2 regions of the Pseudoalteromonas sp. MBR-15 genome follow, and region 2 is predicted to be linked to the other one. Evidence: riboswitches for the same ligand, from Rfam matches in the RefSeq annotation. Region 2 holds a riboswitch; the other holds the start of a gene.
What was found. Region 2 has a riboswitch for lysine ahead of lysC (lysine-sensitive aspartokinase 3). Riboswitches for the same ligand answer to the same signal wherever they lie in the genome.
Positions count from the first base shown of each region.

Region 1: another riboswitch for lysine. It lies ahead of dapA (4-hydroxy-tetrahydrodipicolinate synthase); the one in region 2 lies ahead of lysC (lysine-sensitive aspartokinase 3).

Region 1 is NZ_JBRJHH010000011.1:77,224-93,473, forward strand. Features, by position in the region: gene dtd (D-aminoacyl-tRNA deacylase) at 1-337, shown strand, start outside; gene ACSSVW_RS15020 (spermidine synthase) at 338-1,027, opposite strand; gene ACSSVW_RS15025 (bifunctional GNAT family N-acetyltransferase/hotdog fold thioesterase) at 1,256-2,149, shown strand; gene ACSSVW_RS15030 (phospholipase A) at 2,214-3,251, opposite strand; gene ACSSVW_RS15035 (succinylglutamate desuccinylase/aspartoacylase family protein) at 3,537-4,655, opposite strand; gene ACSSVW_RS15040 (PLP-dependent decarboxylase) at 4,661-5,866, opposite strand; gene ACSSVW_RS15045 (2,3,4,5-tetrahydropyridine-2,6-dicarboxylate N-succinyltransferase) at 5,866-6,606, opposite strand; gene dapA (4-hydroxy-tetrahydrodipicolinate synthase) at 6,621-7,505, opposite strand; lysine riboswitch at 7,643-7,838, opposite strand; gene ACSSVW_RS15055 (DNA-3-methyladenine glycosylase I) at 8,021-8,716, shown strand; gene ACSSVW_RS15060 (protein adenylyltransferase SelO) at 8,725-10,137, shown strand; gene ACSSVW_RS15065 (OmpA family protein) at 10,608-11,678, shown strand; gene acnB (bifunctional aconitate hydratase 2/2-methylisocitrate dehydratase) at 12,292-14,889, shown strand; gene ACSSVW_RS15075 (autotransporter outer membrane beta-barrel domain-containing protein) at 15,108-16,049, shown strand.
Region 2 is NZ_JBRJHH010000002.1:416,941-433,190, reverse strand. Features, by position in the region: gene ACSSVW_RS04980 (efflux RND transporter permease subunit) at 1-1,957, opposite strand, end outside; gene ACSSVW_RS04975 (efflux RND transporter periplasmic adaptor subunit) at 1,961-3,133, opposite strand; gene ACSSVW_RS04970 (YkgJ family cysteine cluster protein) at 3,296-3,544, shown strand; gene ACSSVW_RS04965 (hypothetical protein) at 3,652-3,903, shown strand; gene ACSSVW_RS04960 (TonB-dependent receptor plug domain-containing protein) at 3,955-5,793, opposite strand; gene ACSSVW_RS04955 (DUF4136 domain-containing protein) at 5,975-6,526, opposite strand; gene ACSSVW_RS04950 (AAA family ATPase) at 6,691-9,477, opposite strand; gene ACSSVW_RS04945 (condensin complex protein MksE) at 9,477-10,022, opposite strand; gene ACSSVW_RS04940 (hypothetical protein) at 10,025-11,299, opposite strand; gene nhaD (sodium:proton antiporter NhaD) at 11,448-12,695, shown strand; lysine riboswitch at 12,781-12,953, shown strand; gene lysC (lysine-sensitive aspartokinase 3) at 13,035-14,414, shown strand; gene ACSSVW_RS04925 (4'-phosphopantetheinyl transferase family protein) at 14,391-15,131, opposite strand; gene ACSSVW_RS04920 (sodium-dependent transporter) at 15,280-16,250, shown strand, end outside.

The DNA.
Region 1 (16,250 bases), on a different contig from region 2:
AAAACATGACACAGAGCAATCGGCAGAAAAGCTTTTGCACAAGGTGAGTAATTACCGTATTTTTACTGATCAGCAAGGAAAAATGAATTTAAGCTTGCAAGACATCCAAGGTGAGCTATTAGTTGTGTCGCAGTTTACGTTGGCTGCTGATACCAAAAAGGGGATGCGGCCAAGCTTTTCAAGTGCAGCTACCCCAGCGCAAGCCAATGCGTTGTACGAATATTTTGTAGAAAAAGCCAAAGCGGCCGATTTACGAGTTGCCACAGGGCAGTTTGCTGCTGATATGCAGGTAAGCTTGTGTAATGATGGGCCCGTTACTTTTAACTTATCTGTGTGATTACTTTCTGATCATAACGATATGATTAACGTAGTTGGGTATTTTTTCAATACTTGGGCGTTTACCAAATTCGGTGATCAGTAAATGCTCAAGTTGTTTTAATTGTGATGGATGATTCGATAAAAAATTAATAAACAAGCGGCCATTTTTAGCCATTGCAGCCCGAAGTTTTGCGTAAAATGCGTGTTTGTATAAAAACAGTGGCGCTTCTACCTCACTAAATAAATCTAAGATAATCCAATTGTATTCATTGCCTTGTTCTAACACTTGTTGGGCATCAAAACAGCGCAGGTTATTGGCATGGTTTCCGCCAAAATAGCGTTTATAGCAATGAATAATATCAGGGTTTTTGTCTACCGAAGTGAGTTGGCTTTGAGGGTAAGTGTGTTGTAGATAATTACGAATTGCACCACCCCCTAAGCCAAGTTCCAGCACTTTTTTAGGTGCTTCGAGTTCTTGCCAACGCTTTGCAAGATATTGTAAATGCGGGAAAAATAATCGAGCTGGCCGGCGTTTTTCAATGACAGATTGCAAGGTTTCATTAATTAATAACCAACGTAGCTGATTTAGTTGCCTTACTTGAATACAGTCATTACCTTGTTTATGCCAGTAGATAAGCTGCCCGAGTCGGTGGCATTCCTCAATAAAACTGTGTTTCACTGCGCCACTGGGTTCAAAAAAATGTTCCATATTTCGGGCCTTTAGCGGTTGAATTACAAAAATAATACAATTATTCAGCATAGACCAGCACACTTAAAGTGCCAATTGTGCAGTAGTTTTTACAGCCTTAAATAATAATTTAGGTTGGGTCACCAAAGTATTATTCCAACTTGAGTGAAGATCGCGTATCGTAATTTGCATTCGTCAGGCCACGTTAAAATAACAACAGACAGTGGCTTAACTATCACAGGAGTATTTATGTTTAAAGTGACCACCCCACAAAGTAGCGAAGATTGGCAAGCGTATTATTCATTGCGTTGGCAAGTTTTAAGAGCACCTTGGGGCGAGCCGCGTGGATCTGAGCAAGATGACTTAGAGCAAGACGCAGAGCACCGCTTTATCAAAAATAATGATGGCGAGGTATTGGGGGTAGCGCGTCTGCACTTCAATAATCATCAACAAGCACAAGTGCGTTATATGGCTGTGGCTGAGGGTAATCGTAATCAGCATATTGGTAGTCGTTTGTTGCATGAACTCGAAAAAATAGCATGGACACAAGATGCCGATGAATTAGTCTTATTTGCGCGTGAACGGGCGCTCGACTTCTATAAACGCCACGGTTATGAAGTAAAAGAAAAAGCACATTTGGCTTACAATGATGTACAGCATTGGAAAATGGTGAAACAAAAGCCGTCTGAGCCAGGCTGGTTCCGTCACCCTAATTGGACACAAGTGCTACAAAATACGTGGCGTGAATCAATTCCAATCAGTGATGCAATGGGTATTAAAGTTGAAAGTTATACTGACTGGCAGTTTACGACCCGTGCTGATTTAGATGCCAATTTAAACTTACATAACACGATGTTTGCCGGTTCCATATACAGTTTAGCGACATTAACAGGGTGGGGAGCAACCTATCTTGCATTAAAAGAAGCCGGTCTTGAGGGAAATATTGTGTTAGCTGATGCGAACATTAAATACCTAAAACCTCTCAATAACGATCCCCGAGGCCGTGTTGAGTTGCAAGGCTGCAAAGGGAAGTTAGCTGATTTAGAATCAAATGGTAAAGCAAGTTACCATGTCCCAGTGAATGTGTACGATGGCGATGTATTAGTTGCTGAGTTTGAAGGGCACTTTATCGTAAAAAAATAGCATAGTTTTAGCCTTTAACAGCGGGCGCTAAGTTGCTCGCTGTTAAAGGCTCATAATGCGTTGCTTACAGTAAGTCTGTTAAAAGAATACCCACACCAAAACGCTCTATATCGGCATTGTAGTCAATTAGGCTCTCACCATAACCGTTGAAATATTGTGCGTAACCACGTAACCGTCCCCACAGCGGGAAAGACCAATCAAGTTGGATTGCACCGCGATTATCAGAATTTAAGTTATTACGCGACATAAAGCTAAATTCATGTTCGTTGTAGCGATACGCCCCAGAGAATTCAAAGTAGCCCATGTATTTGTAGATATCGGGGTTATCATCGCCGCGAGCTTTTAACTCGTTATCTTTTTTGTCTTCAGGAATGCGGTACCAAGGTTTAAAGCTAAATACAAAGCCGTTTTTTTCCCATAAAAAGTCAGCGTATATGCGATTCCATGAACGTGAGTTTGGCTGGCTGCGGCCATTAGACTGATGCGATGCACCAATGGCTATCGCCATTTCATCACCCCAAAGTACATGCTCAGGATCAAGGTAGTTTATCCAGAATATTTCAGGCTCGTAGTTGGTCTCGCGAAAGGGTGATGAAATATCTTTGTTATAAAACTGCCAAAATGATTGCATGGTAAAAGCAAAAAATACGCCTTGGTCTTTATCAGAAAAGCCCTCAAAAATAGGCACTTTTATTGATAATTGATATTTAACTTCTAGGTTATCAAGTGGCTCGCCATCGGCGTCATCAGCCAACTCTTTTAAACCATCAAACGGGCGAACATTCGGATCAGACACATAAGAAAGTGGTAAAATGTAATTACGTTTATGGGGGGTGATGACATTGCGGTTCTTTTTACTCACTTCTTCACGCGCTTTACGCTTATCCAGAGCGGTCAGCTTTTTGCTTTCGTCTAGATCGGAGCATTTCTTGCGCAGCTGTTCGAGAGTTTGCTGACCATCTCCGCCAATCGCTTCATTTAATATACATTGCTTAACTAATTCGAGCGCATCATCTTGCTCATTCGTATTTTGCTCTTCGGTTTGGGCTAAAACAGGTACAGAAAATAAACTCGCGGCAACTAGCCAAATACGCCATCCCATTGCGATTCCTTTAAATAGATGTAGAAGTGTGATCAGTATAGTGATTTTTACATAACTCGCCGTGAACTTGTACTGAATTGTGGACAAATGTTATCTCTACCCCTTAATCGGCGAGTTTAAACACGGCTTAGGTAAGGTGGAATTGACAGAGGCGAGGACTTGTTAAACGCTATTGTAAATAGAGAGCCCCAAGCTAGGCTTGGGGCTCTAATATAACGGCCTTTGGATAGAATCCTGTTGGCCGTTGACTCTCACGCAATGAGAAGGAATGAGCTCTGGGTTTAATCACAGCTCAAAGACATTGGTAAAGAACTTATAAAGCTCAGTACCTTGGTTTACGCTCGCTGATGCGAAATGCAATATTGCAATCGCGTCTTTATCAAAACTGAGTGTTTGCAGTGGTTGTTCACATAAGTAGCGCTCCATACGTAAAATATGGGCTATCGGCTCACCTGCTTTGATATGACCGCCTAACGGTGCTAAGTACTCGACCATACCGCCCATCGGGGCGTAGTAAGCAATGTAGTCATCGAGCATACAACCGTAACGAGTCATCGCTTTAGGCTGATACGCGGCATCAACAAATACACCTTTATGAGTCAAGTAGCTTAAAATACTGTGTGCATCTTCAAGGGCGGCACTCAAATCAATTTTTTCTTGGCTGCCAAGCTCAACAGTAAAAGCCTCGACCTGTACTGAAAGTTCGCGTCCGTATTTAGCAAGCTCTTCAGATAAAGACCACCACGGGCAAAAGCTTGCTTCATCCATCGCACCTCCAAAGTCATTAGGTATGAGCAATACATGTTCAATATTGAAGTATTGTGCGCTGTTTTTGGCATACTCTGGACAATATAGGTGCTGGCTTGAGATTGGGCCTGTGTGAAGGTCTAATACGATGTCGGCTTGATGTGCCAACTTTTGTAAGTTGAGCGCGATACGTTTACCCGTTGTTAAGCTGTAATCTGGGCCGTTTAGTTGTGCATTGATATCTGCGACTAACGCGTCTTTAAGAGCACTTCTGATCGTGTCTTCATTGCTTGATGCATGCTGCTCTGCAATCTGGGCAGGTAACGCGTTGTTAAAGCGATACATACGGTTCCAGTTGGTCCCTGTGATGGGATCAAAACGACCTAATGTAAATTCCCCCGACTTTTGGTTGCAGCCAATCGGATTTGCATAAGGGACAAGTGTGATATCACCGCGCAGTTTAAGCGTTTTTAATTGTTCAAGTAGCTGGTAAATAACGGCATTACCTTGTACTTCTGCACCATGCATGTTGGCCTGAATGTAAACGCTTAGGCCACTTCCATCGCCTTTTAAGCGATAGACTGGGATGGTCAATGGTAAGCCATTCGCAATTTCGCCGACGACAATGTTTTCTTGGCTAATTAAATCTTTACTCATGGTGATTACCTTAAATAATAGCTGGCATCTTCAGCGCTGCGGATACATTCAATGTTGCCTTGCTCAATGACGTATTCGGCAGCAAGTTCATGGCATAAAAAGTACGGCATACTCTCTGTGAAACCATAAGCACCACATTGACTGAATATGAGCCAGTCATGTTCATCTACGTCATTCGCTAATGTATGTTCACCTAAACAATCAAGCGCGGTACAAAGTGGACCATAGAGTGTCATTGTTGTCAGTGAAGCCTGTGATTCACGCAATACTGTAACTGGGAAGTCTTGGTTTGTGACCGCAGGACGAAGCAGGTGATTAATCCCGCCCGATAAAATCACTTGCTGTTGGCCATAGTTTTCTTTTCGCTCAACCACAGGTGTTGCGTAATGACCACATTCACCTACGGCATAACGGCCTAACTCCATCCAAAGTTCTGCTACACCGGCTTGAGCTTTAATGCTGGCAAGGGTCTCGATAAGTGCTGACCAGTCTAATCGGCTGGCATCTTGAGTATAAGGGATGCCTAAGCCGCCCCCTAAATCGAGTATGTTAAGTTCAATCCGTAATGCACGTGCTAGTTGCTGTAATGGCTGGATCATAGCGCGCCAAAGCGCTGCCAGTTTGTCAGTGCTGAGCATGTTGCCCCACTGAAAAATATGCAAACCATCAACCTTAAGTGCTGGGTAGTCATTGACATTAAGCGCGTGCCACTCTTCACAACCAAGGCCAAAAGGAGTGAGGCTATCGCCACCAAGCGGGTTCTTTTCGCTGTCTGGCCAGCGAAGTTGTACACGCAATAATACTTGCAGTTGGCAGTTAGCTTTTGTGGCTTGCTCGTTTAGCCAACGGACTTGGTTAATGCTCTCGGCGACAAAAATACGCACACCTCGCGCAATAAAATGACTAATTTGTGCAGGGCTCTTTGCTGGCCCTGTGTTGAGCACGCGCTCGCTATTGATGCCTTGAGCAAGTACTTGCTCAAGTTCACCTCTACTCGCCACATCAAAATTAAACCCCGCACTGTCTAAACACTGAATAATGCGAGACAGGGGATTAGCCTTAACGGCATACCACAGTTTCACATCGGTTTGGGCTGTGAGTTGTTTTAAATGTGTCGTTAATTTATCAAGGTCATAGATAAAAAATGGCGTATCAAGGTGCGCTGAAACTTGTTCAACTGCTTGCTTGATGGGCGTGCTCAAAAAGCTCATTAACGTAAAACCTCTTCTAATAACAATGACGCGTCACTTTGTTCGTCACGGTATTTTACGATGAGCGCACATGACATGCTGAGGCCTTGCTCGCGAGCCCATGCATTGGAAGCAGGGCGAGAACCTGGGATCACAATAGCGTACTCAGGGATTGGTTCGCCTTTTTCTAATTGGCGCTCGTTCACGCAATCATAGACTGGAATGGTCGCAGACAAGCGGACTCCCGGTGCAAGCACTGCGCCTTTTTTAACAACAACGCCCTCTACAATCACACAACCTGCGCCGATAAATGCATCATCTTCAATAACCACAGGACTGGCACCAATTGGTTCAAGTACGCCACCTAACTGAACCGCTGCGCTCAGGTGAACATTTTTACCCACTTGTGCACATGACCCTACTAAAGCGTGGCTATCGACCATAGTCCCTTCATCAATAAATGCTCCGATGTTTACATACGCGGGTGGCATAATGATCGTGCCTTTAGCAACGTGCGCACCTCGGCGAACACTGCTACCGCCAGGGACCATACGCACACCTGCATCTGCGGCAAAGCCTTGAGGGGCTAAATTGTGTTTATCAACAAATCCACCAGGAAACTCCGTGTTTGTGCCATTTTTAAAGGCCTCTAAAATGCCTTGTTTTACTTCAATATTGGCATGCCAGTTGCCATTCTCGTCTTGTGTTGCAGCACGTACTGTGCCCGATTCTAAGTTATTTAATAATGCTAACCAGCTCATGATAAAACCTGTTTTTAGTTCCAAGATAAAATTGTGTTGTTTGCGTGGGTGATGCTGTCTGTATGCTCAAGCTCTAAATGAGTCAGCGGTGGACGTAATTGCGGGGTGTTTATTCTACCTTGCAGGTGCATCAGTACTTTTACGGGAATTGGGTTTGCGACAGCAAATAAGCTTTGAATTGCGCTAGACCAATCGGTGAATAAATTGGGATGTTGACCGCTTAAACTTCGTTTAACAAACTCATGAGTTTGACTTGGCCATGCATTCGCCGCCACTGACACTAAGCCTTTAGCACCCGCTTGCGCAAAATATGGCATCAGTGCATCGTCACCACTAAAAATGGCGAGCTTAGGTGAGGCCGTTCTAAAGCCTTCAAATTTGCCGATGTCACCACTGGCTTCTTTAAGTGCCCACAGGTTTTTATGATCGGCGAGGTTTTTAATGACGGTAGGTGAAATCTCAACAGCACTGCGTCCAGGTACGTTGTATAGCATACATGGGTGTTTACTCGCATTTAGTAAGCTTTCAAACCAATGAGTTTGGCCAATAACGCCAGGCTTTGCATACAGTGGCGAACCTAACAAGTAGCCATGAATAGGCAGTTGATTGCAGTACTCGACCCACGCAACTTGCTGCTTAAGGTTCATACCACCAACGGCAACCATAAGCGGTACGCTAGGGGTTAGCTGGCATACGTGCTCAACAATGGCTTGTTGTTCTTTGAGTGAAAGAGCAAGCCCTTCACCGGTACTGCCCAGCAATAAAATACCATTGTTGGCAGCTTGTTGTTCAGCCACAAGCTGTTCAAGGGCGATGTAGTCTACCTCGCCAGATTCAGAAAATGGCGTGATTAGCGCTGTCCATAATGGATAGTCGTTTAAATCAAAATTGTTGATCATCTCTCACGAACTTATAAGGTATTCGAAGAGTCAGTGCGGAAGCAATTGAATGGAGCCGCATGTCGTCATTCGAACAAGGTATAATTCGAAGAGCGAATGGGCTTAAAATAATAAAGACGCGACGGCCTTATTATACTAAGACCAGAAGCTCTCCACCAAACTTATCAATAGCATTGCTATTGTTGGTGACAGTCGCTGGGATTCAGCCCAGTCGCCCGAAATAAGCACCTCACAAACGGTGTTACTTCTCGGCGTTAATTTCCCCTCACGTATGATCAACAGAGTCTGTGCTCTTCCCATACGCTACCTGAATAACGCACCTCTTCCAGCCCTTTATGCTCGCTTTAACGTTAAAGCCAACATAATGAAATAGGGTATTGGCGCTGATTAAAGCATTTTAGCCTTCTAGGTGTCAAGGCGGTGGATTTGTTTTTTATTGACCAATTAAGCAATCGGGTTACGTATAACTTCGTTTTTACGTACACTTAGAACGAAGCAGACGAATTGGAAGAATGATGGAAAAGTTTACCGACATTTATCAACGAGCCGTTAAAAGAAAAGGCAGTGAAGAAATGCTACATGCACTGTTATCAAACCCGCTCGATGATGCTGATATTGCTAACATAGCGGATGATTTATGGTTGGAGGAGTTCACTCGTAAGGTATTTCAAAGTGGATTCTATTGGTCTGTAATCAATAATAAATGGGCGGGGTTTCGTGAAGTATTTTGGGACTTTAGCGTCGAAAAACTATTGATGATGCCACCTGATATGCTCGAACAAAAAGCGATGGATGAGCGAATTATTCGCAATTTCAAAAAAGTGCAAACAATCCCTGAAAATGCTTACATGATCCATGAAGTCGCTGAAAAAAATGCAAGCTTTAGCCAATTTATTGCACAGTGGCCCAGCGACAACATTATTGGTTTATGGGCTTACTTGAAGAAGCATGGCGCACGCTTAGGCGGGAACACCGGCCCTTATGCGTTGCGCGCGATGGCAAAAGATACCTTTTTGCTCTCGCGAGATGTGGAAAGTTATCTTCGTGCTCATCAGCTCATTGATGGGGGATTGCAGACCAAAAAATCACAGCAAGCGGCGCAGAACTTTTTCAATGAACTACAGCAGCAAAGTGGTTATAGCCTGCAAGCACTGAGTCAATTAGTTGCTTATGGAGTGGGTGATAACCGAGTAGGCATTGCAACACCCTAAGGAATAATATGAAACTGCACACCCGATATACAGACATTAGTGATCTGTTAGCAATTGAAGACACCCCAACAGCGGTTTCTGACCCGAACTTATTGCTATTTAATGCTAATTTAGCCCGCGAGTTTGACATTAGCACTGACCCTGAGTTTTTAGCAAAACGTTTAAGTGGCTCAGAGGTAGATAACGCTGTGAAGCCTGTAGCGCTTGGCTATTCGGGTCATCAATTCGGTCATTTTTCGCCGCGTTTGGGGGATGGTCGTGCGCACTTGCTTGGTGCCATTGAAGATAAACATGGCGCATTATGGGATTTGCAATTAAAAGGTGCAGGTGCAACGGTTTTTTCGCGTGGGGGAGATGGTCGTTGTGCACTAGGCCCTGCCATACGTGAATATATCATGAGTGAAGCCTTGGCGGCCTTAGATATTGCAACTACCCGTTGCCTTGCTGTTGTAACGACTGGAGAAACTGTTTACCGACAACCCCCACGACCCGGTGCCGTTGTAACGCGTGTCGCGAATAGCCATATCCGTGTTGGTTCATTTCAATATTTAGCAACTCAGGGTGATATTGAAGGACTTGAAAAGTTAGTTGAATACGCAATTAGTTGTCATTTTCCTGATATTAAAAGTGAAGGTGAGCAGCGTATTACAGACTTTTTAGCGGCGATAATCGATAAGCAGGTTGAGCTTGTTGTGGGCTGGATGCGAATTGGGTTTATTCATGGTGTGATGAACACAGATAACACATTAATTAGTGGTGAAACCATTGATTATGGCCCGTGTGCAATGATGAATCAGTTTGATTTAGAAACGGTTTTTAGCTCTATTGACCACCAAGGACGTTATGCTTTTGGTAATCAACCAACTATTGCAAATTGGAATTGCGCGCGTCTTGCAGAAAGCTTATTACCGCTTTTTAAAGATGAGGAACGTGCGCTCAGTGAATTATCAGCGGTTATAAATGGCTTTGCTGCTAAGTTTAACACGGCATTTGATACCATGTGGCGACTAAAGTTAGGTTTAGATGGCGAGCAAGCAGGCGATCAAGCATTAGTTTCAGAGTTACTCACTTTGATGAAACAACATAAACTTGATTACACGAACACATTTAATGCGCTGACAGAATCATTACGAACAGATTTCCCGCTCCCGGGTAGTTTAAAAGAATGGCTTTGTAAATGGCGGTTAAGAACTTCGGGTGAAAGTTACGGAGTGATGCGCGCTGTTAATCCTGCAGTCATTCCACGTAATCATAATATTGAAATGATCTTGACTGAATATGAGCAAACGGGCACGAGTTCATCGATAGGTGAGTTGTTGAAAGTCTTAGAAAACCCGTATAGCTATGAAGAGCGATTAGCAGCGTGGTACCAGCCCCCTCATGATGGGGATAGTCATTACCAGACTTTTTGTGGTACTTAAGGGCGATGTTGCACAATATGTTGCAGCTGTAAATGCTCATTTTTTAAAATCTAAGTGTTCGCCGATTGAGCAAGGTAGCTGCCAGTGATATGATTTATATCAATAAAATAGCACTAAAGTTTTGCTTTTTAACGAATATTTACAAATAAAGTTGCTTTCAACTTGTTGATTTAAAAATAACCAATATAATAGTGTAATTGGGAATGGACTTTAATCGGTTTTGAGGTCAGTAAATTAGGCGGAAAAAGCAGCTTTTGTCTGATTTTAACAAAGCGATCTAAAGGCATTGTTATGCAAAGTTATTTAGATAACCTATTATTATGGGTAATTGACTGAAATTACTCGGCAAGATATTTGTTCTGTACCGAGTGTGTTAAGTTTTGATTAACTATTAGTCGACTACTCTGTTTAAACTGATTGAGCTGGGATGACTTAGCTACAATTTTAATTGTGAAAATGGGAAGGAAACAATGAAATTAAAATCACTTACTATTGCTTTAGCATTAGCTGCAACTAGTGCATCAAGCTTCGCAGCCGAAAAACAAGGTTTTTATATCGGTGCATTTGGCGACTACTATGATGCGTCTTGGGAAAATGTTCGCGATTTCGCGCCAGGTGGCCTAGATGTTGATGACTCTACAGGTTGGGGTTTAGAGCTAGGTTATCGCTTCAGCGATTACTGGAGCGCTCGTCTTGAGTATGCTGATATGGATTTTGATTACAGCGTAGCTCTGAACGACGGCACGACTATGAGCGGTTCAGAAAGCGGTAAGCGTTACGGTATCGATGGTTTATATCACTTCGGTGGTGGCCCATTCTACGGTATCTTCGGTTTGAAAAACCTTGATGCAGTTGACGAAGACCTAATGTTCGCTAACCTAGGTGCTGGTTACCAACATTACTTCACTGACAATTTCGCATTTAACGCTGAAACGTCTCTATACCAAGGTCTTGACCGTGGTTATACAGATGTAGGCGCTAAATTAGGCTTAAGCTACATTTTTGGTGCTCAAGAATCTTCAGCTGAGCCAGTTGAGCCAGCTCCAACAGTTGTTCCTGTTGCTGTTGAGCCTGTAGACAGCGATGGTGATAACATCCCTGATGCTGACGACCAATGTGCTAACACACCGATGACTGATGCAGTTGACGGCACGGGTTGTACATTATATGAAGACCGTGAAGTAACGAAGAGCTTACTAATCACGTTCCCTAACAACACATCTAAAGTGTCTCAACAGTACTTAGATGACATCGCTAAAGCTGCTGCTTTCTTAAAAGAGCACCCAGGCACTAAAGTACTACTTGAAGGTCACACTTCATCTGTAGGTAAAGCTGACTACAACAAGTGGTTATCTAAGAAACGTGCTGATGCCGTTGCTAAGAAACTTATTGAAGATGGTATCGATGCAGAGCGTCTAACGACTGTTGGTTTAGGTGAAGAGCGCCTTAAAAACCCAGCTAATACAGCTGAAGCACATGCTGAAAACCGTCGTGTAGAAGCACACGTAAGCGTTATTGAGCGTGTAAAAGTAGAGCGTTAATAATTAACCTTTGCGACTAATTTTAAAAACCCAGCCAAGTGCTGGGTTTTTTTATGGTTAAAATAGTGTGCTCATAAGGATAAGTCGTTAAGCCAATCTGCAAAAATACCTACCCCAGTTCACAATAACGCTTAACTATTGTGAGGTGCTAAATTTGTCGCTAGCTGCGTTAATACCAATTATTTTGAGTGATTAAACCAGTCGCTACCTGCGTTAAAAATGTCTGATTTACGACTGCATTGATTGAGCTGGTAGAGCGATGCAAAAGCAATTGCTAAAAGCAGCTAAAAGACAAAATTTTGTCTTGTTATTATCGAGATTTTCTTGCCTTTAAATAATGCGCTTAATAAAGCGAATAGGGTTAAACGCACTGTTAATGACCGCTAAAGCAGATAGGAATGATTCTTAGTTAATAAATATTCATTTGAATAGCTTTTTTTTCTACCACTATTCATGTTATTTATAGTGAATATAAAGTGCCTAACCGCAGCATGGATTTTCATCTATACTTAAAAGCTTTATAATTAACCGTCAGAATACTATAAGTACTGGGTAATGATTGTATTTAGTTTAATACTACCGAGTACTCTCACGTCACCAAGAGGGCAATATTGTGCTACAAGAATATCGTAAACACGTAGAAGAACGTGCCGCGTTAGGTATCGTACCAGCGCCACTAGATGCTCAGCAAACGGCTGATCTTATTGAACTAATTAAAAACCCACCTGCAGGTGAAGAAGAGTTTATCGTTGATCTTCTTGTTAATCGTGTACCACCAGGCGTAGACGATGCTGCATACATCAAAGCTGGCTTTTTAGCGGCAGTAGCAAAAGGTGAAACAAGCTCACCATTAGTATCAAAAGAAAAAGCGGCAGAGCTATTAGGTACTATGTTAGGTGGTTACAACATCGCACCTATGATTGAACTTTTAGACGACGAAGCGTTAGCGCCAATTATCGTTAAAGGTTTATCAAACACATTATTAATGTTCGATGCTTTCTACGACGTAGAAGAAAAAGCGAAGGCTGGTAACGAATTCGCGAAACAAGTTATCGAGTCTTGGGCAAATGCAGAATGGTTTGTAAATAAACCAGCCGTTGCTGAAAAAATCTCTGTTACTGTTTTCAAAGTAACGGGTGAGACAAACACTGATGATCTTTCACCTGCACCTGATGCATGGTCTCGTCCAGATATCCCACTGCACGCTTTAGCTATGCTTAAAAACGAGCGTGACGGTATCAACCCAGACAAGCCTGGTGAAGTTGGTCCAATTTCACAACTAGAAGAGCTTAAAACGAAAGGGTTACCGCTCGCGTATGTTGGTGATGTAGTTGGTACGGGTTCATCGCGTAAATCTGCAACTAACTCAGTGCTTTGGTTCATGGGTGATGATATCCCTCACGTACCTAACAAGCGTGTTGGTGGTGTATGTCTAGGCGGTAAAATCGCGCCTATTTTCTTCAACACGATGGAAGATTCTGGTGCATTACCAATCGAATTACCTGTTGATGAACTAAACATGGGTGACCAAATCGATATCTTCCCTTACGAAGGTGTGGTTAAGCGTCACGGTACTGATGAAGTTATCTCAACGTTCTCTTTAAAATCAGACGTAATTCTTGACGAAGTGCGTGCTGGTGGCCGTATTCCACTTATTATCGGTCGTGGTCTAACAGACAAAGCGCGTGCATCTCTAGGTCTAGAAGCAGAAGATATCTTCCGCAAACCTGCTCTTGTTACTGACTCTGGCAAAGGCTTTACGCTTGCACAGAAAATGGTTGGTAAAGCATGTAACATGCCTGGCGTACGTCCTGGTCAATACTGTGAGCCGAAAATGACTACCGTTGGTTCGCAAGATACAACAGGTCCTATGACACGTGACGAACTTAAAGATTTAGCATGTTTAGGTTTCTCTGCAGATTTAACAATGCAGTCTTTCTGTCATACATCAGCATACCCTAAGCCAATCGATGTAAACACTCATCATACGCTTCCTGATTTCATCATGAACCGTGGCGGTGTATCACTTCGTCCAGGCGACGGTGTAATCCACTCATGGTTAAACCGTATGTTATTACCAGACACCGTAGGTACGGGTGGTGACTCGCATACGCGTTTCCCTCTAGGTATTTCATTCCCAGCAGGTTCGGGTGCGGTAGCATTCGCAGCTGCAACAGGTGTAATGCCACTTGATATGCCTGAGTCAATCTTAGTACGCTTCAAAGGTGAAATGCAGCCAGGTATCACATTACGTGACCTAGTACATGCTATCCCTTACTACGGTATTAAAGAAGGTCTTCTAACTGTTGAGAAGAAAGGTAAAATCAACGAATTCTCTGGTCGTGTACTAGAAATCGAAGGTGTTGAGCACTTAACAGTTGAGCAAGCATTTGAGCTTTCTGATGCGTCAGCTGAGCGTTCAGCGGCAGGTTGTACCGTTAAACTTTCTAAAGAATCTATCGCTGAATACCTTGAGTCAAACATTGTCATGCTTAAGTGGATGATCTCTGAAGGTTACGGTGATGTTCGTACTATCGAACGTCGTATTAATGCAATGCAAGAGTGGTTAGCGAACCCAGAGCTTATGGAAGCGGATGCCGATGCAGAGTACAAACACGTACTTGAAATCGACCTAGCTGAAATCAAAGAACCTATTCTTTGTGCGCCAAATGACCCAGATGACGCACGTTTACTGTCTGACGTTACAGGCGAGAAAATCGACGAAGTATTCATCGGTTCTTGTATGACTAACATTGGTCACTTCCGTGCTGCGGGTAAACTTCTTGATGGCTTCAGCGGTCGTATTCCAACTCAGTTATGGGTTGCACCTCCAACGAAGATGGATAAAGATCAGCTTACTGACGAAGGTTACTACGGTATCTTTGGTCGTGTAGGTGCACGTATTGAAACTCCAGGGTGTTCATTATGTATGGGTAACCAAGCACGCGTTGCTGATAAGGCGACAGTTGTGTCTACGTCTACTCGTAACTTCCCTAACCGTCTTGGTACTGGCGCAAACGTATTCTTAGCATCAGCAGAGCTTGCAGCGGTTGCTGCAATTCTAGGTAAACTGCCTACACCGGCTGAATATCAAGAGTACGCAGATAAGATCAACGCAACAGCAGCTGATACTTATCGCTACCTGAACTTCCACCGTATGCCTCAATACACTAAAAAGGCAGATCAAGTAATTGTTCAGCAAGCTGTGTAATAAGTAACTAATTGAGTTTTACTGTAAAAGGCCCGCATTATATATGCGGGCTTTTTTTATTAACTTTTTGTTCAGTTTTATTTGAAATGCTAATACGTTTGTCTACACTAATTAATGTAAAAAGTTAATTAGTGTAACTTAATGTTTAAAAGTGTAACCAAGGAAGGGCTGCATCTATTTCTTGGCGACGCAGACTCTGTATTTCAAGGAACTGAATAATGAAAGCACTCCTTTTTCTACTCCCATTTAGTAGTTCTGTATTGGCAGTTAACCCCTCTTTTAGTGAAGTTAGAGTAGGTTTCGAAACAATTAGCTACAGCGAAACTTTAAATGATGTTGCAGGCTTTGGGAAACTTAATCAATCTATTGATGTAACAAACCCTGCCGTACGGCAAATTTCATACACAGGTATCGATGATAACTGGGGCTTTTATATTGAAAGTGCTGCAACAATATCCACAGAAATTGAAACTGAGACGTGGTACATGGATGACTTTGGTGCTATTCAAGAAAATGCATTTAAAACGAAAGCGAATGAAATTGGTTTTAAGGGGGCGTATAATTTTTCTCAAACAGTGCAATTTACACTAGGGACAAAGTTTTTTACTTCTAGTTTCACGCGTTCGAATTTTGCATTTGTACAACCCGGTGCAACAGCATTCGACGAAGCATTAATCGCATTATCAGATGATCCAAATAATCCCGCGCGATTTACATTACCCGGTATGAATTCAGGTAATAATACAGGAGAGCAGCAGGATTATGCTTTGCAGTTACGTCCGGTTATTTCGGTTTCTGAAGATCAAATGGGGATCTTGCTGACCATAGGAGCGCGTTACGATAGTCGCTTGCAAAAGAGTTTTAATAAATATAGTTGGTATATTGAAACTGAATTAAGTACACCTATGTATTCTGAGATTCAGAATACGCAATTTGAAACCTCGACACTCACTGATAGCTTTAATGGTTGGGGTGTTATGGGGCGGGTAGGAATGCGATATCAAGTACTGTCTCATATCGCATTGATTGGTGGAATCGATGCTCAGTATAAGTCACGTGATATTGTGACCAAGAATCTAGAAAACGGTCAACGCCTTCGTGTACCTGAAGTTGAATACAGTAATGTATCGTTTGCATTAGGCTTACAATGGAGCTATTAATACTCGGTGATTCACTTTTTTAATGAGACTGTACATTCCGATAAGCAGATTACGCGAGTGAATTTGTAAGTGTCTCAGATACGACGACCATAACTTATTGAGTAAACTAAAAGCCACGGTTCGCTGTGGCTTTTTATCAACTTTACATTGTCTTGTTATTTAGCGGTTTGAAATAGGTACCCTAAGCTTAAACGGTGTATT
Region 2 (16,250 bases):
GCGGCATTTGTTCACGCCATAACGCACTTAACTGAAATGTATCGATAGGGCGTAAGTCAGGCTCAACTAAAATAGCCATAATATTGGCATTGGTGCGACCTCGTAAGCTGACTGATAAGTCACGGATCATCGATTGACCATACTGCTCTTGCAGTTGCTTATCGACATTTAATATGACGTTTTCAATTGTTTTTGCTGTCTCAAGCGTTGCTTGCTCAGATGACGATAAGTTCATTTCGACTGAGATGCGCGGAAAGTCATGCGGAATTTTAGGGTTCGCAACAAACTTCACTAAACCACCTGCAAACATACCACCGCTCACAATAAGGACACAAATAAAGCCAACAATAACGGTATATCGATAGTGGATACAGTGACCAATAAATGGCGTGTAATAATTATCGACAAAGTTTTTCAAACCGTTATCCATACCTAAACGCAAACGATGTAAAGGGTTTTTAGGGTTGGCAGGTTTATTTTTCATTGCCGCTAGGTGAGCTGGTAAAATAAGTTTCGATTCAATCAAAGAGAAAATTAAACATAAAATAATAACCCCACCAATGGCTTTAGAGAACGCAGAACCAGGTCCCGACGCCAATGTTTGCGGTAAGAATGCAGCAATGGTTGTTAGTACACCAAATGTGGCAGGAATGGCAACGCGTTTTACACCACGTACAACGTTATCAAGGCTATGGCCGTGTTTTTCAATTTCAGCACTGGCTGACTCACCGACCACAATGGCATCATCAACGACGATCCCCAGAACTAATATGAAGGCAAACAAGGATGCAAGGTTAACGGTGATATCTAAAAAGCCCATTGGCATCATTAAAAAAGCACCTAGGAAAGACACAGGCAACCCCATCATGACCCAAAATGCTAATCGCAATGGCAAGAATAGGGCGAGTACCACCATCACCAAAATACCCCCCCAAATCATATTATCGATCATCATATTTAGACGACCTTCAAGGTAGTAAGTTAAATCGACAATAGGCGATAATTTTACACCCTCTGGTAAGAGTGGGGCTTTATCAGCAAGGTACTGTTTAAGAACCGCTGCAACTTTGGTGATATCTTGATCTTTAGAGGCATTAACTTCAAACGTTAATGAGTTTTTGCCATTGTATTTTGAGTATTGCAGACCCTCTTCAAAGCCATCGTTCACGGTGGCTACATCGCCAAGTAGCACTTGTGCGCCATCGGGTAGGTGCAATAACGGGAGGTTCTCAAACTCTTTACCACGGTAAGCTTGGTTTTCAACACGCATTGAAATATAACCATTTTCAGAGCGAATTTGACCCGCCGACATATTTGCCGAAAAGCTACGCACGGCAGTCGCAATATCCCGGAAGGTTAAACCATACTCGCGCAGTTTATCAGGGCTTATTTCAATACCAATTTCATAGTTTAGGCCACTGTGAAATTCAACTAAGTTGATTTGCGGTAACGCTTGAAGTTCATCTTTTATGTCGTTACCCAGCTCTTTTAGTTGGTAATTGCTCATATCGCCATAAAGCGCCAAGATCATGACTTCTTGCTCGTATTTATCACGGCGAACAATAGGCCGTTCCATCTCTGCAGGAAAGGTATTAATTGAGTCAACTTGCATCTTGATTTCGTCAAGCACTTCTTGCGGATCGTATTGTTCTTCAATTTCGATCCAGGCTTGTGAAAACCCGCGGTTCGAATAGGTAATTAAGCGTTTAATACCTTCGAGTCCTTCAAGTGACTCTTCGACTTTTATTGTGATGCCTTCTTCGACTTCTTGTGGAGCAGCACCCGGATAAACAGCTTGAATGCTGATCCAGTTACTTTCAAACTGTGGGAACATCTGTTTACGAACAGACATAGCTGTTAGTAAACCGCCCACTAAAATAAAGATCATGAGGAGATTTGCTGCAACAGGGTTGCGAGCAAACCACGCGATTAAACCTTTTTCTCTTTGCGTGGTCATGGCTTAGTCCTCTTTTAACGCGAGTTGCGTGGTTGGCGCGCTTAACTCAGCGTTATCTAACTTTACTGCCATCCCCTCAGTGGGGTACTCAAGGGCTGAGGTAATGAGTTTTTCGCCATTCGCAAGGCCGTTATCCGCGATCACCATACCATTTTGTTCACGCACGATATGAAGGGTTTTAAATGTCAGTGTTTCGCCTTCTTGTAAAACGGCAATTTTGTTGTCTTTTACTAAGTGGTGTGGCACAACAATGGCATTATCTAAAGCGCGACCTTGAATAGTCGCGTTGATGTATGAGCCAAAACGTAATGGATTTTTTTGCTGGTAGGGCGTAGCAACTTGGGCAACTAAATAATTCATTCGACTGCGTTGGTCTACCACACCTTCAGTGCGAACAATGGTAGCTTGCCATGTGGTTTGTTTACCAGCAAACTCGGCGCTAATAGAAACGTTTGCACCAATACCTTGATTATCCAAATACTGTAAGTCTTTATCGGCAACGGGTAAGCGGATTTCAGCAAGTGAGGTAGAACTTAAACTGCCAAAGCTGTTACCCGGGTTAACAACACTGCCTAAACTAATTAAGCGTTCTTCGATAATGGCATCGTAAGGGGCTTTAATATAAGTACGTTCTAAGTTGCGTTTAGCGCGCTTAACGCTTGCTTGGGCTGCACGGTAATTAGCAAGCTTTTCAGCGAGTTGTGGTTTACGTAGGTAAAGTTCAGAGGGAATAACTTGATGAGAGTCGCCTTTAATACGATCCCACTCAGCTTGCGCAACAGAAACTTGTGCACGTTCAATCTCCAGTGCAGAACTTGCTTGTGCAAGCCCAGCTTCGGCTTCGATAAGTGCTGCTTCGTAATCATTTGGGTCAATTCGTGCTAGAATGTCGCCTTGCTTAACAAATCCGCCTTGTACAAACTGATCAGAAAGCGATACAACTTGGCCGCTAACTTGCGCTACAAGCTCGGTGTGATTCTTTGGCTTAACAATGCCGTACGATTTTACATCGAGAGTAATCGTATCGAAGCTCAATGGTTTAATCGATACAAGCGGACGCGTATCTTGTTCTGGTTTTTCGACAGGGGCTTGCTTCATTGAGGCAAACGCAAAAGCCATTCCTAAGCCGCCGACTAAAACGGCAATAGGGAGAATGATTTGTTTTTTACTAGCCACGGGATATTCCCTCACGGTTGACGGTAATGATTAAATTTAAAATTTGTTAGGCTAAGCATACGCAATAAAGTGTTTACAAGGCGTTTGAAGATGTAACAAACCATTACACATATTACAAAGACGCGATAAAGGTTCTTAAAGAGGTACGTGATGACAGATAAAATGGCATGTAGATTAGGCTGTGGCGCCTGTTGTATTGCACCTAGTATTAGCTCACCCATTCCAGGGATGCCAAATGGCAAAGCGGCCGGAGAGCGCTGTATTCAGCTTGATGAGAATAATTTGTGTAAATTATTTGGTGACGAATCAAGACCCAAAGTATGCAGTGATTTTTCTGCCACGATAGATGTGTGTGGCACGACTAACGAACAAGCATTGTATTTAATTACCGAACTTGAACAGATGACATAAATTTGGCTGTTGTTGCTGAAAAGCTTTAAACAATATTTATCATAAAACATTTAGCAAGCTGGTTCTATTTTAGTTACGATACATTGATTTTGTAATTAAGGAAGAATATGAGACACACATCCAATGAAGCGTGGTTATTTTTGTTGTTAGTTGTATTAGCTATCGTCATGCCATTCATTATCGGTTTAGTGGTGGTAAAAACTTACCGAAGATTTAAACCCATAGAACAGGCTGATACGGATTCTGTATCGATTATGAGTTCGATTGAAAGCAAAGATAGTTTTTTTAAAATATTATTTGTGGGTTTTTTAGTTAGCTCCCCGATATTTTATGGCTTATATCATTCATTTTTAGCCTAAGAATGTTATTGAAAATGCCAGTCTTATTGACTGGCATTTTTGGTTTGTGAACTACCAGCTATACGTAGCGCTTAGTGTGTATTGCTCGCCCCGTCCTGGAGTGCCGGGGACTTCTTCGAATGATTCATCCCATATGTTGTCTGCTGCTAAGGTAATAAACACATTTTCAAGCTGAGCCGGAGTGAATTTTAGCGTCAGTTGCGTAAAGAAGGCTTCATCGCTTGAGCGTCTCAGGCGATTGCTGTGCTGTTTACGCCATTCATTATCAATACGCAGTTCAAGTACGTCCATTGGTTGCCAAACTGCACCGAGTGTTACACGGTGATCTGGATAGTTTAGGGCGTAAAAACTCGCATCAATATCCGCTGCGCCATAATCTTCGGACTTTTCTAAATAGGTGTAGCTGGCAATAAGCTCGGTGGTGTCAAACGACTTATTAGCTAGGAACTCAACCCCTAAAGTATCAATATCAACAGGGTTGGCAAAACGCGCTGAGGTTGCATCAAAGCGGTAGGTCCAGTCAGTGAGGTTTTTATCTTTACGATAAAATATCGCTGAATCTAAGCGCCAAGTTTGCTCTTCAATTAGTAAGCCTAACTCGAGGTTGTCGGTCGTTTCGCGCTCAAGGTTGTAGTTACTTCTGAATAAACCACCTGTTTCGCTGCCACCAATCGCTGTATAACCTGGTACTTGAGTTGCCTCTGCGTATGACGCATACCACGTGTGTTCACTGCCATTTTGATTGACAACTTTAAGGCTCGCATCAGCAATGAAGGAGGTATCTGAACTATCACGATTTGTGTTATCAAATGCTACACCCGCACGCACGGTAAGCTGTTTGTCAGTAGCAAGTGCCGTTGTGTATTCTGGCAATACGCTTAACTTCGTGTAATTGCGTGAAGTAAAGTTGTTTTCAAGAGAAGTAGACTCAATAGAATCTGCAATAAATTGCCCTGAGTAGTTAATTGCATATGCCGTGTTGAGTGCGTGGCGGCCCGATAACCCCAGTGATTTTACCGTTGTTTCGTGAAAAGCTTCAAAAATAGCGGGGTTTTCACGTGATAATACATAGTGATCGTTATGTTTACGATAATAACCGGTCACTTCAAATGTATTGCTCGCACCGTACAAGTGTTTGTGGTTTAACATTACCAATGTGGTTTCAAGATCTTCGGTTTCATTAAAATTAAACGGCGTGTATAAGTTGGGCCAACCAAAAAACTTTGCTTGTTTACCGAACATTAAATCAGTTTGTGAAGTGTCACTTGCCAGTTGAATGCGTGCCGATGCGCGTTCAAAATCATGGTCACCATTCTTAATAGAACCATCACTTTTTGAATGCGAATACTCACCTTCAAAGCCTAAGCGCCAATCAGGCATGCTCTCAAGCTTTTGGCTGTGCGCTGCATGAATACTCTGTAAGTTAAAGCCATTGCTACCAACCCCTAACGAAGCACTCCCCGTGCTTGTAATAGGTCGCCAGCCAAATGAAACGGTCCCTACAGAGCTATTCATGCCATATAGAGCGTTATCAGCACCGGTTAGAACAGCTGGGCCTGTTAGCATCTGCGGTGCAATAGGAATTTCTGCAAAGTAATGCCCTGACTGTGGATCGAATAAGGTGCTGCTGCCAACACGAAAGCCGGTATTTTCAAAAATACCCCCCCGTATCGTCACATCGGCTTGTGCCTCAGCCATATTACGTGATTGTAAGTCGACACGTGGGTCGTATTCTAAATTTGAAACGGGCGCATCAAAGGTGCCAACAGGTTCTTTATTGGCTGTTGCTGATACTTCAACGGTGATTTGTTCAATGTTGTTTGCTTCTTCTGCAAACAGTGAGCAAGTGACGAATAATGCAGGAAGTGTGAAGTGTACCGCTCGTACCATCTAAAACTCTCTTATGATTACTGTGTTGAGAGCAGTGGGGTTAATTACCGTATAAACATGGCAAACCACTGCAAAATTGCGGCTATTGTATCTGAATCACTGAGTTATACCACTCCAACCAGCATTGATTTAGGCATAAAAAAACCGCGAATTAATCGCGGTCTTTTATCGAAACATGTAATTATTGCTTCACTGACTGTGGCGGAAAGTTACTTAAAATATTCGCGACAGTTTCTTTGATCACTTCAGTACGTTTTTCTGGTGACTGGTTCTTTTGTAAACGACCTTCTTTAGCTCCACGCCAAACAAGTTGGTTAGAAGCGCGGTCGACAACATCTAAAATTAATGTGCCTACTTCGTACTCACGCGTTGTTGTTTGCGTGTTGTAGCCCATGCCCCAATAATTCCAGCGTGCGCCATAACCAACATTAAACGTATCTACATCGATTTTAGTATCAACTGATGCATGGTAGTTAATAAGTACATCAGCTTGTGCAACGTCAACCAGTTGCATACCACTTTTTTCAAGTTCAGCATTTACCGCTTCGCGGACACGCTTTTCCATTAATGGACTGATTTGGTAGTTTGCAACATTCTTTGTTAGGCTCGCGTTAGGAACCCACGAGAAAGTTTTATAGTTGCTAAAGTCAGCTGATTTATCGTAATCCCAATCAGGGGTTTTAGCACAAGCCGCTAAAAATAAAACAGCCGTTGCGATTAATAAGTTCTTCATACTGTTTGCTCCTTGGCAAAAATTTCCACTACTTGATTGATAACATAACACAAAAATAATTCAACTGAATGATTATTTAGTTACTATGGCACATTTCAAAAAAAGTAATGTAATAGAATGTAAATATAGTCATCCTTGACTGAATCATTTATTAATTTATGTGATTAGGCGCTGTGTTCGACCTCAATCCAGTCTTTTTCATCGACCCAGTTTTGTGCCCCATCTTTTACTGTCCGAATAGGTACGATGTAGTCACAACTCACTTGTGGCTTAACAGATGCAAAAATTGGCACAAAGCCAAAACTCAATGCGGTTTCTATTATTGCTTTTTGGTTTTGTGGGTCGATATCCGCCGCTTCATCAATATAAATAGGGATACGGTATAAGTTTTGTTCTTGATCACTTAACAGGTAGCGAATAAACAGCATGCCACATAGTAACTTAATTGTTATACGTGTGCCGTTAGAGCCCGCAGAGTCAATTTTTTCAAAATGCTCTGTTTCACCTGCACGGTTTACTACCTCAAAGCGAATATCAAATAAATCGGTCAGTGTTAATCCCGCTTTATCTGAAGCGAGCTTAATTAAATGATCTTTTGCTTCGTTTACTGCCGACTCACTGTACGGCTCTTGGCTTAATAAATCGAGAGTATCACCTTGCTCAAACTGGTTTGAGGTACTGATAATGGTGTCGATGCTATCAACCAACATTTTTCGCGGGATCACATTGATCTTAAAGGCTTGTAAGTTTGAAATACGATGCTGACTAATGCCTTTGTTAAAGCTATTCATTTCGCGACGAAGGCGATCTAGGTCTTCACGCAGGCCTTTAATGGTGGCTGCTACTTCGGTAAGGGCAACTCGGCCTTGGCGCTCAACCGCATCGCGTTCGTTATCAATATTGTGAAACGCGCTTATTAGTTTTTCGTACTTAGTGAACTCATCGTTTTCGTTATCGAACTTTGTAATTCCTGCATTGTAAATATGCATGTAGGTATTGCGCACGTTGATATCAAAGTTTCTCAGCTCTTGGCAATCTTTATTAAAATGATGAATGAGATCACTTAAGTTATCAAAATCAATGCTGATTTCGATCATGTACGGCGTTACTTTGCCCGAGTAAAAATCGAGAGTATGGTCAATTCGCTCCGACTTAACTTGGCGTAAGCGGTCAGCTTGGCGGGCGAGTAGATCTTTTTTCGATTTGATAATTGAACGACGATCACTAATTGACCCACTGTTTTTTTGGATATCTTGTAGGTAGTCGTCCACTTGTTCGCGTTCAGCATTTAGCTGCTCTTTAAGCAGGGTTTGCGCATCAACAGATTGCTGCATGATTTCAAATTGCTCAAAGCGTTTTAACGCCTCTTCAGAGGCCATTAGCTCATCATAAAGCGCGTCTTTCTCTTTTTGCTTTTGGGCGACATTGGCAGCAACTTCGCGCTGTTGTTTAAACTCTTTTAATGAGTTTTCAAGTGCGGCTAATTGTGCGGTTAATTGCTCTTTGTTTTCGCCAGTTTGCATTTGCACTGGGCTAAGCTTTTTGAGCTTAATCGTTGCACCCGGTAGGGTAAGAATACCGCCTTTTACGTTGGCTGATAATTGCTCTAAAAATTCCCCAAAGGCATCTTCGTCAGTAATCTCGACATCCCCATTGCTGGTGGTTGCAAACGAGAGAATATCGGGATTGAGAATACGCGAGATTTCTTCAACCTCTTTTAAAGACAAGTCTTCACGCATACGAGTAAAGAGGTTGAACTCTAAGTTTTTCAGCTGCAGCTTTAAGCTTTTAATTTGCTTTTGTGTTTCGCTGATGCGGTAATCAAGCGTGTGTAAGCTTTGCCCTTGTGCGCTGTTTAATGAATGCGACAGCGACTCATAGTCTTGCTTAAGCTGGGTAAGGCTAACTTTTAAAGTGGCTTTATTAACCAGTTCAAACTCAGATTTTAATGCTCGGTAGTCTAAAAACCATTGCTCAATTTGCGTTTGTTTGCGCTCAATATCGCGAGACTGTTGAATGTATAACTGTTGCTTTTGTTCAAATTCGTGTTTTTCGTGCTCGATATCTTCAAGGGCAATATTGAGCTCTGCTAGCTGCTCTTGTTGATAGCTTTCAAAGTCAATTAAAGCTTGGTCAATCTTAGGTGCGTACGCAGCCAGTTTACCTTTTAATACGGTTTGATTTTCAAGCATAGATTCAAGGGCTGCAATAGGCTCTTGCATTGATTCAAGGGCTTTTAACTCGCGTTTGGCACGGTTTACTTTGTCGAATGAGCGACGCCATACTTCATAAAAGTCTACCCGAGAGTTTGACATATGACGCTCAAACACACGCAGCATAAAGCGTTTAACATCACTGGCACCGAGCTTGTGCAAGTTAAGAATACGGCGGAAGATTTCTTTGTAAATTGCCGAGTCTTGTACGTTATTCAGCGGGATCATTTTTAAATTGATATCGCCATCAAACGGCGTCGCACCACCAGTTAAAAGGGCGTTGAGCTCTTGTGCTTTAAGTTCAATAGGATTGAATCCTTGCTCTTTTAAATGATTAAACAGCTTAGTGAACTTAACAATAGTTTTGCCTTGGGTGTAATGGTCAAGGTGTAGTTTGCCCTGATAGCAAAAAAACTGATGTGCGAACCCTGCAATTTTACCCAAACCAGCAACCCCAATGACTACTGGGCCGTTTGGTAAGTCGGCTTCAAGTAATATATATGATTGGTCGGATGAAAAATAAAACTTTCGGGTTTCATCTAAATCGTGACCATCCCACTCGGTAAGGCGTAAATCATTAATTAGCGGAAACTGCAGGGCATTAATAACAGAGCTTTTCCCGGTATTGTTAGGGGCACAAATCGAGCTACTCTTATCAAGCGGGATCACGCATTTTGCATAGCCAGCGGTATTTAATAGCGCAAGCTTACTGAGTCCGTATAGGCTTTGGCTTTGCATTATTCGTCATCTCCTAGGTAGGTTTCTTCGTTTACTTCCATTAATGCATCGATATAACGATAAATAGGGGCTTGTAGCATAAAGCCGTTTTCAACTTCGCGGGCAAGTCCTAAGCGCACCATACGTAGATACACATCTTTACGTAAATCTGAGCCAGAGAAAATTTCAAGTTGATCAAACAAATGTTTATTAATTTGCACAAGGGTTTGCATGAGCTCTAAGTCATTAACTTCGTCGAACAAAGCACGCATCGGGTCTTTACCTGTGTTGGCATAGTGTTCAATCAAAATGTAAATAGTCAGTGCAATAGCGCGCGAGATCTTGCCCATATTAGGTGTGCTTTCATCGCTGCCAAAGTAGTAATAGCCACGGCTATCGTGTTGTAAATCATGACCGAGTGCATTGAATAGGGCGCGATAAGCATCAATGTGTTGATCAAGCTCTTGCCACATTAAGGTGTCTTGCTCGCTAATGTGATAGCCTGAGGTGAGCTTTTTATTAATCGCTTGTAGATGTGTTAAATCATCTAAATTAATATCTGTCATAGTTATTGCTCTGTTGCTTGTTTGTCATCAGCAGGCGATGAATTAAACGGGTAGAGTGAAAAGTGCTGCTGGGCAATCTTTATTTTTACTTTTTCTTGGCTTTGGCTGATTTCAAGGTCGCCATCGCTAATGAGTTTTTGATATAAAAACAGCATTTCGTCAGCGTCAAGGTCGGGGTAGCTTTCATCTAAGAAACTAAGCAGCGGTTGTGACTTTTTAGTGGCCTTTTTGAAGCGCTTTTTAAACTGTGATTTTACATCGTTGTAATCGGGGATATTAGGGCTTTGGTACGCCGGCACATCTTGATGCTCTGGTAGCTCGTATTCATCGTGCTCAAAGTCAACTAAACCTGCCATATAGGCGATAATATGGCGTTGTTGACCAAGTGAAAAGCGTTGTGAATCAGAAACAAAATTAGGTTGCACGGCGCTCAGCATGTTATCAACGCCATTTTTACGCACAAGCCCAAGTACTTTCGCTGCTTGGCGGGTGATTAAGTTATTACGGCGCAGCTCTTCACGCAGTGGCATTAGCATATCAGCACTTTTACGCAGGCTTTCGCGACCCACTAAATGCATTTCTAAAATACGCGTTCGAAGTTGCTCAAGCATGCGTTTGTCTTGGTATGATTTTCCGAGCCGATCAATTTGTTCAATCTGAAGGCTTATTTGCGTTTCAATGGTGTTAAAACAAGCATGGAAATCGCCGCGTATATCAACCATTTCAAGCATTGGCTCTATGTATTCGTCAAATGCTTCTATAACAGCTTGATAGCGTTTTTGGAGCGATTGTACTGCGTTATTAGCTTTAGCTTGTTCAACAATATTTAAAATAGCGTTTTCGTTATGGCTAAACAGTTTCATTATTTTGCGAACCCGATCATCCATAATTCGGCTAAAGCGACGCAGCTCGTCGTAATCTTCAATTTCTCCGGCTTTTGCTAAGCGGTTGCCCAAGCGTGCTAAGTCATCGACTAATACGTTGATCTCTTGTGCTAAACCCAAATGTTCTTCTTGCAATAAAAAGGTTGCAAAGTCAGCAATTGCGCGGTTGATTTCTAATTGCGAAGATTTTGCCAGTGGAATAATAATATCTTGATTCAATAAACGATTTGTTTCTTTATAAATGCGTTCATTTGACCAGCTTGGCTGTTTTTGTTTTATCGCATTTTGTACGTCTTTTAAGCTGAAATCAGCCATCTTAAAACGTTTAAATAAGAGTTCTAACACCCCCCAATGCTCTGTAAGGGTATTTAATAACTTTTTAGCTGGGATCATACGGCTCCAGTAAATCAAAATTTTGGTGTTAGCGTTTAGTAGTAATTTATGTAATTGAGAATAGTTTTATGACTTAGATGCTGCTAGAATCCGCGCCGAAACACTCGACTTACAATTTTTACATTTTTATAAAGGTTGTTCAAACACCATGGTAACCCCACTTATCCTAACCCTGATAGCGGTGGCATTTTTGCTTATCGTTATAGAGGATATTATCCATGTAAACAAGGCCAAAACGACGCTTTTTTTTGGCACTTTATGCTGGATTATCTTGTTTATCTCTCCAATTCATGGGCAAAGCCCAGAAACTATACAACATCAACTTGATCACAATATTTTAGAAATTGCTACTTTGTGGTTATTCCTAATGGCTGCTATGACCTTTGTCGCTTATTTAAACTCGAAAGGGTTTATTCAAAATATTGTTCACAAAATTATGCCAAATCAAATCAGCGAACGAAAGCTGATGTTTTTGATTGGTGGTTTTGCGTTTTTGTTTTCTTCTATTTCCGACAATATCACAGCAACATTAATTTCGCTTGCAGTAGTGATGTCGCTAAAGCTTGATCCAAAAAAATTAATAAAATACGCGACCCTCATTGTATTCAGTGTGAACTCTGGTGGGGTATCACTTATTACGGGTGATGTAACGACCTTAATGATTTTCCTTGATGAGAAAGTCACCATCGGTAACTTGTTATTGCTTATTGTGCCTTCACTTGCAAGTGTGGCGCTATTGGCTGTTATGCTATCTACGGGGATGTCAGGGAATGTCGTATTCGAAAAACAAGCTGCCCGCCGCATAGAAAAGACCGACATCACCATTGCGGTGATCTTTTTCTCGACGATTATCGCAACCCTAACACTCAGTGTGCTTTATAGTGTGCCACCACTATTAACCTTTTTATTTGGTTTGTCGTTAATGTTTTTAGTGGCGCAATTTTTAATGCGCAAGAAAGACGTTAACAAAAAAATTATTGATTATATTCGTGAAATTGAATACGACACGCTCTTATTCTTCGTGGGTGTATTGCTACTCGTAGGTGCGCTTAAAGAAGTGGGTATGCTGTCTAAATTTACGCACTTATATGAGCTTATGGCGCCTGAGTATGCAAACTACTTAATGGGCTTGTTGTCGGCTGCGGTTGATAACGTGCCGCTAACGGCTGCATTACTGAAAGCCGATATTGTCATGAGCCCTCAGCAATGGTTATCGTTTACCTATGCAACAGGTGTCGGAGGCTCAATGCTTATTATCGGCTCTGCAGCGGGTATTATCGCAATGAGTAAAGTAAAAGCATTAACGTTTATGAGTTATTTAAAAATGTCGCTGTATTTATTAATAGCTTATACAACGGGTTATTATGGCTCATACCTAGCGGGAAGTTTTATTTAATACTTGACAGCTAGACGTCTAAACGATAAGTTTCAAAGCCTGCTTTTTATAGCAGGCTTTGTTATTTTAACCAGGTGTTAACTTAACATTCAGAAGAGGTGCGATACTTAGGTATTTAATGTGAGGTGACGATTGCCAATGACCATTAAAGAGGGAAGTACTCGCCGAGGAAAGTAATCGGTCGTCGCGGTTATTTTTCGGTTTATGGGGCTGAATCCTCAAAACTGTCACCAAACTAGGTGGAGAGCTTCTGGCAGTGGACTACTCTTTTTTATCAAAGCACCCCTTGCCGAGTTCTTCTTGAATTAATGTGGATTGTTACCCACAAAAGGAGACGACATGAATACCCAATTAGCCGCCAACTCGAAATCAGATTATGTAGTTGCAAAATTTGGTGGCACCAGTGTAGCTAACTTTGACGCCATGAGTCGTTGTGCAGAAATTGTCTGTGCAGATAATCAAGTACGCGTTGTTGCAGTGAGTGCAAGTGCGGGCGTAACCAATCATTTAGTTGCACTGTGTAAAGGTGATTTAAGCGCAGCACAGCGCGATGAACACATCACAGGTGTTATTGCTATTCAAGAAAATATTTTAGCTGAGCTGTCGCTGGATGCCGATTTAGCTCATGGCTTTGATGAAACCTTAAAAGCATTTCAAACGCTTGCAGCAGCAGGGGCTAAATCGGCCGCTGAGCAAGATGAACTGCTGAGCTATGGTGAGCGCTTGTCATCTTATTTATTTACTCAAGTACTGCGTGGTCAGGGCTTAGATGCTGTGCGATTTGATGTGCGTAAAGTCTTAAAAACAGATAGTCAATTTGCAAAAGCTACCCCAAACATTGCTGCAACAGCCGCGGCAGCACAAAAACATTTAGTGCCCTTATTAGCAGAACAAGTTGTGGTAACCCAAGGCTTTATTGGCAGTGATGAGCACAACCAAACAACCACGTTAGGCCGTGGTGGTTCTGACTACAGCGCGGCATTGCTTGCAGAAGCAATTAACGCTAAAAGTGTGCATATTTGGACTGATGTAGTGGGTATTTTCAGTACAGATCCGCGTTTATGTGTAAAAGCCACGCCTATTGCTCGACTAAGCTTTGACGAAGCAGCTGAAATGGCAACATTTGGGGCAAAAGTATTGCACCCCGCGACTATTTTACCGGCAAGTCGCAGCCATATTAGCGTGTTTGTTGGCTCAAGCCGTGAACCGCAATTAGGGGGCACATGGATTGAAAAAGAAAAGTCAGAGCAGCCTGGTATTCGAGCAGTCACACAGCGTAAAAACCAAATTCTTTTAACGGTTAAAAGCCCAGAAATGCTTTTAGCCAGTGGTTTCTTAGCGCGTGTTTTCACTATTTTAAGTGAGTTTAATATCTCGGTTGATTTAGTAACAACCTCTGAAATCAGTGTGGCAATTACCTTAGATAACGCACCTAACGCATCACGCCCAGAGCTTGATCAAGCCTGTTTAGATAAACTCTCTGAATTTTGTCATGTATCGGTTGAGAATAACTTAACGCTGGTGGCATTAATTGGTTCAGAAATTCAATTGCGTCAGCAAGAAACTAACTTAATGCAGGTATTGAGTGATTTTAATATTCGCTTAATCTGTCATGGTGCAAGTAAACATAACCTGTGCTTTTTAGTTGAGCAGAGTGAGTCTGACCTTGTTGTTCAAGCTATTCATAGTCGTTTATTAGAAAGCCAAAACGCGGCGTAAGTCGTCAAATGTCATAAAAGAGCACTGCCAGTCAGTGCTTTTTTGTACCACCACGCTAATATCAAAATCATTTACGGTTCGGCTTGATGCGGTCAAGCTATGTTTTTCAATTTCCTCAAACACATTTGGGCTCAAGAGCTTAGCGATAGGCTGTGCAGTTGCTTTGGCCAACGCTTCTTTGAGTGTCCAAATTCTAAAAAAACACCCAGCTTGCTCGTTTATATCGTTAAAGGCGCTAATTAGGTTGACTTCCTCTGGGTGATAAAAGTGTTTGGCAAGTTTTACAAAGGGGCGTGTTTTTGTGCAGTGTTCAATATCGAAACCAAATTTATGTTGCTCAGGGTTGAGTGCTGCGCCGATAAAACCACGCGAATGCGATAAACAGGCCCAAATGGGCTCACCCTCAGGCGTGTGTAGTTTAAGCTTGCTGTCTGAGTCATCAAATTGGCTTGAAATGTCGCAAAGAGGTGTGTTTTTAAATGCTGGAACGCTGAGTTTTAATAAATACTTAAGTGTTAACCTCGTGGCAATGTACTCTTGTTTTGCCGCTTGTACTTTGCGCTTTGTAAGTACGCTTTGCTCAAACTGGCTGAGTAATTTACTAACCGGCAGGGCACTAATATCGATATGTGAAGCATCCACAAGTACGATCTGTTTATCAGCAGAACTTACTGCTGAATCAATTTTTAAAGTGTTAGAAAAATAGTGACTGCTCATGGTTTGCGGCTTTCGCATATACTCAGAATTAGATTTGTTTATTTTTACAGCAAATGCACGGTTGCAGGCACACACAAACGCAAATTGTTTACGCAGTTGACTGTAATTATGGTTTAATGAGGAAAAATAATAACAGAAATGTAGATGTATGGCACAAGTTCGTGACGGCTTCCAAAGTCGTATTGGTTTTGTTCTCGCCGCTTCTGGTGCGGCAGTAGGTTTAGGTAATATTTGGGGTTTCCCAACGCAAGCGGCAAACCATGGCGGCGGTGCATTTTTACTTGTTTATTTTATTGTTATTTTCTTATTAGCGCTTCCAGCCTTGTACACCGAACTGTATTTAGGTCATCAAGCGCAAGCAAATCCTGTTAAAGCGTTATCAAGTGCATGGCAAGATACCTCGCCAAAAGTCGGTGCCGCAGCGGGTTACATAGGCCTTTTTGGCGCCATTGTGATGCTAAGTTTTTATTCGATTGTTGCAGGCTGGATGCTCGCATATGCGCTAGAACCAATCGCTAGCTTTTTTGGTTTAGCTAAGCTCAGTGACTTTTTACACAGTGATTCAATGGCGCGCAATTTTGTGTTTACGCCACTCATGCTTATCTTAACAGCCAGTATTATTTTAAAAGGGGTTAAATCGGGTATCGAGACCTGGTCACGCCGCTTAATGCCACTATTGTTAGTGTTGCTGGTGGCTTTAATTGCTTATATTGCCACCCTTGATGGCGCAATGGATGGCTTTGCTGCTTATTTAGTGCCTGATTTTAGTCAAATTTTCGATGCAAACTTAATTATTGCCGCGATGGGGCAAGCGTTCTTTTCATTGTCGTTAGGTGTGGGGTGTATGATGGTATATGGCTCATATTTAAAGCCAGACGCCAACTTACCAAAACTAACAGGCACGGTTGCATTGCTTGATACGGGTGTGGCATTTTTAGCAGGGTTATTAATTATTCCTGCCATTTTTGTTGCTCAGCACAACGGCGTTGAGGTATTCAGTAATGGTAAGCTAGTCGGTGAGGGGCAATTAATTTTTGCAATATTACCTGAGCTTTTTAGCACTATGGGGCAAGTAGGCTTACTGGTTGGCTTGTTGTTTTTTGTGTTGATGTCGATTGC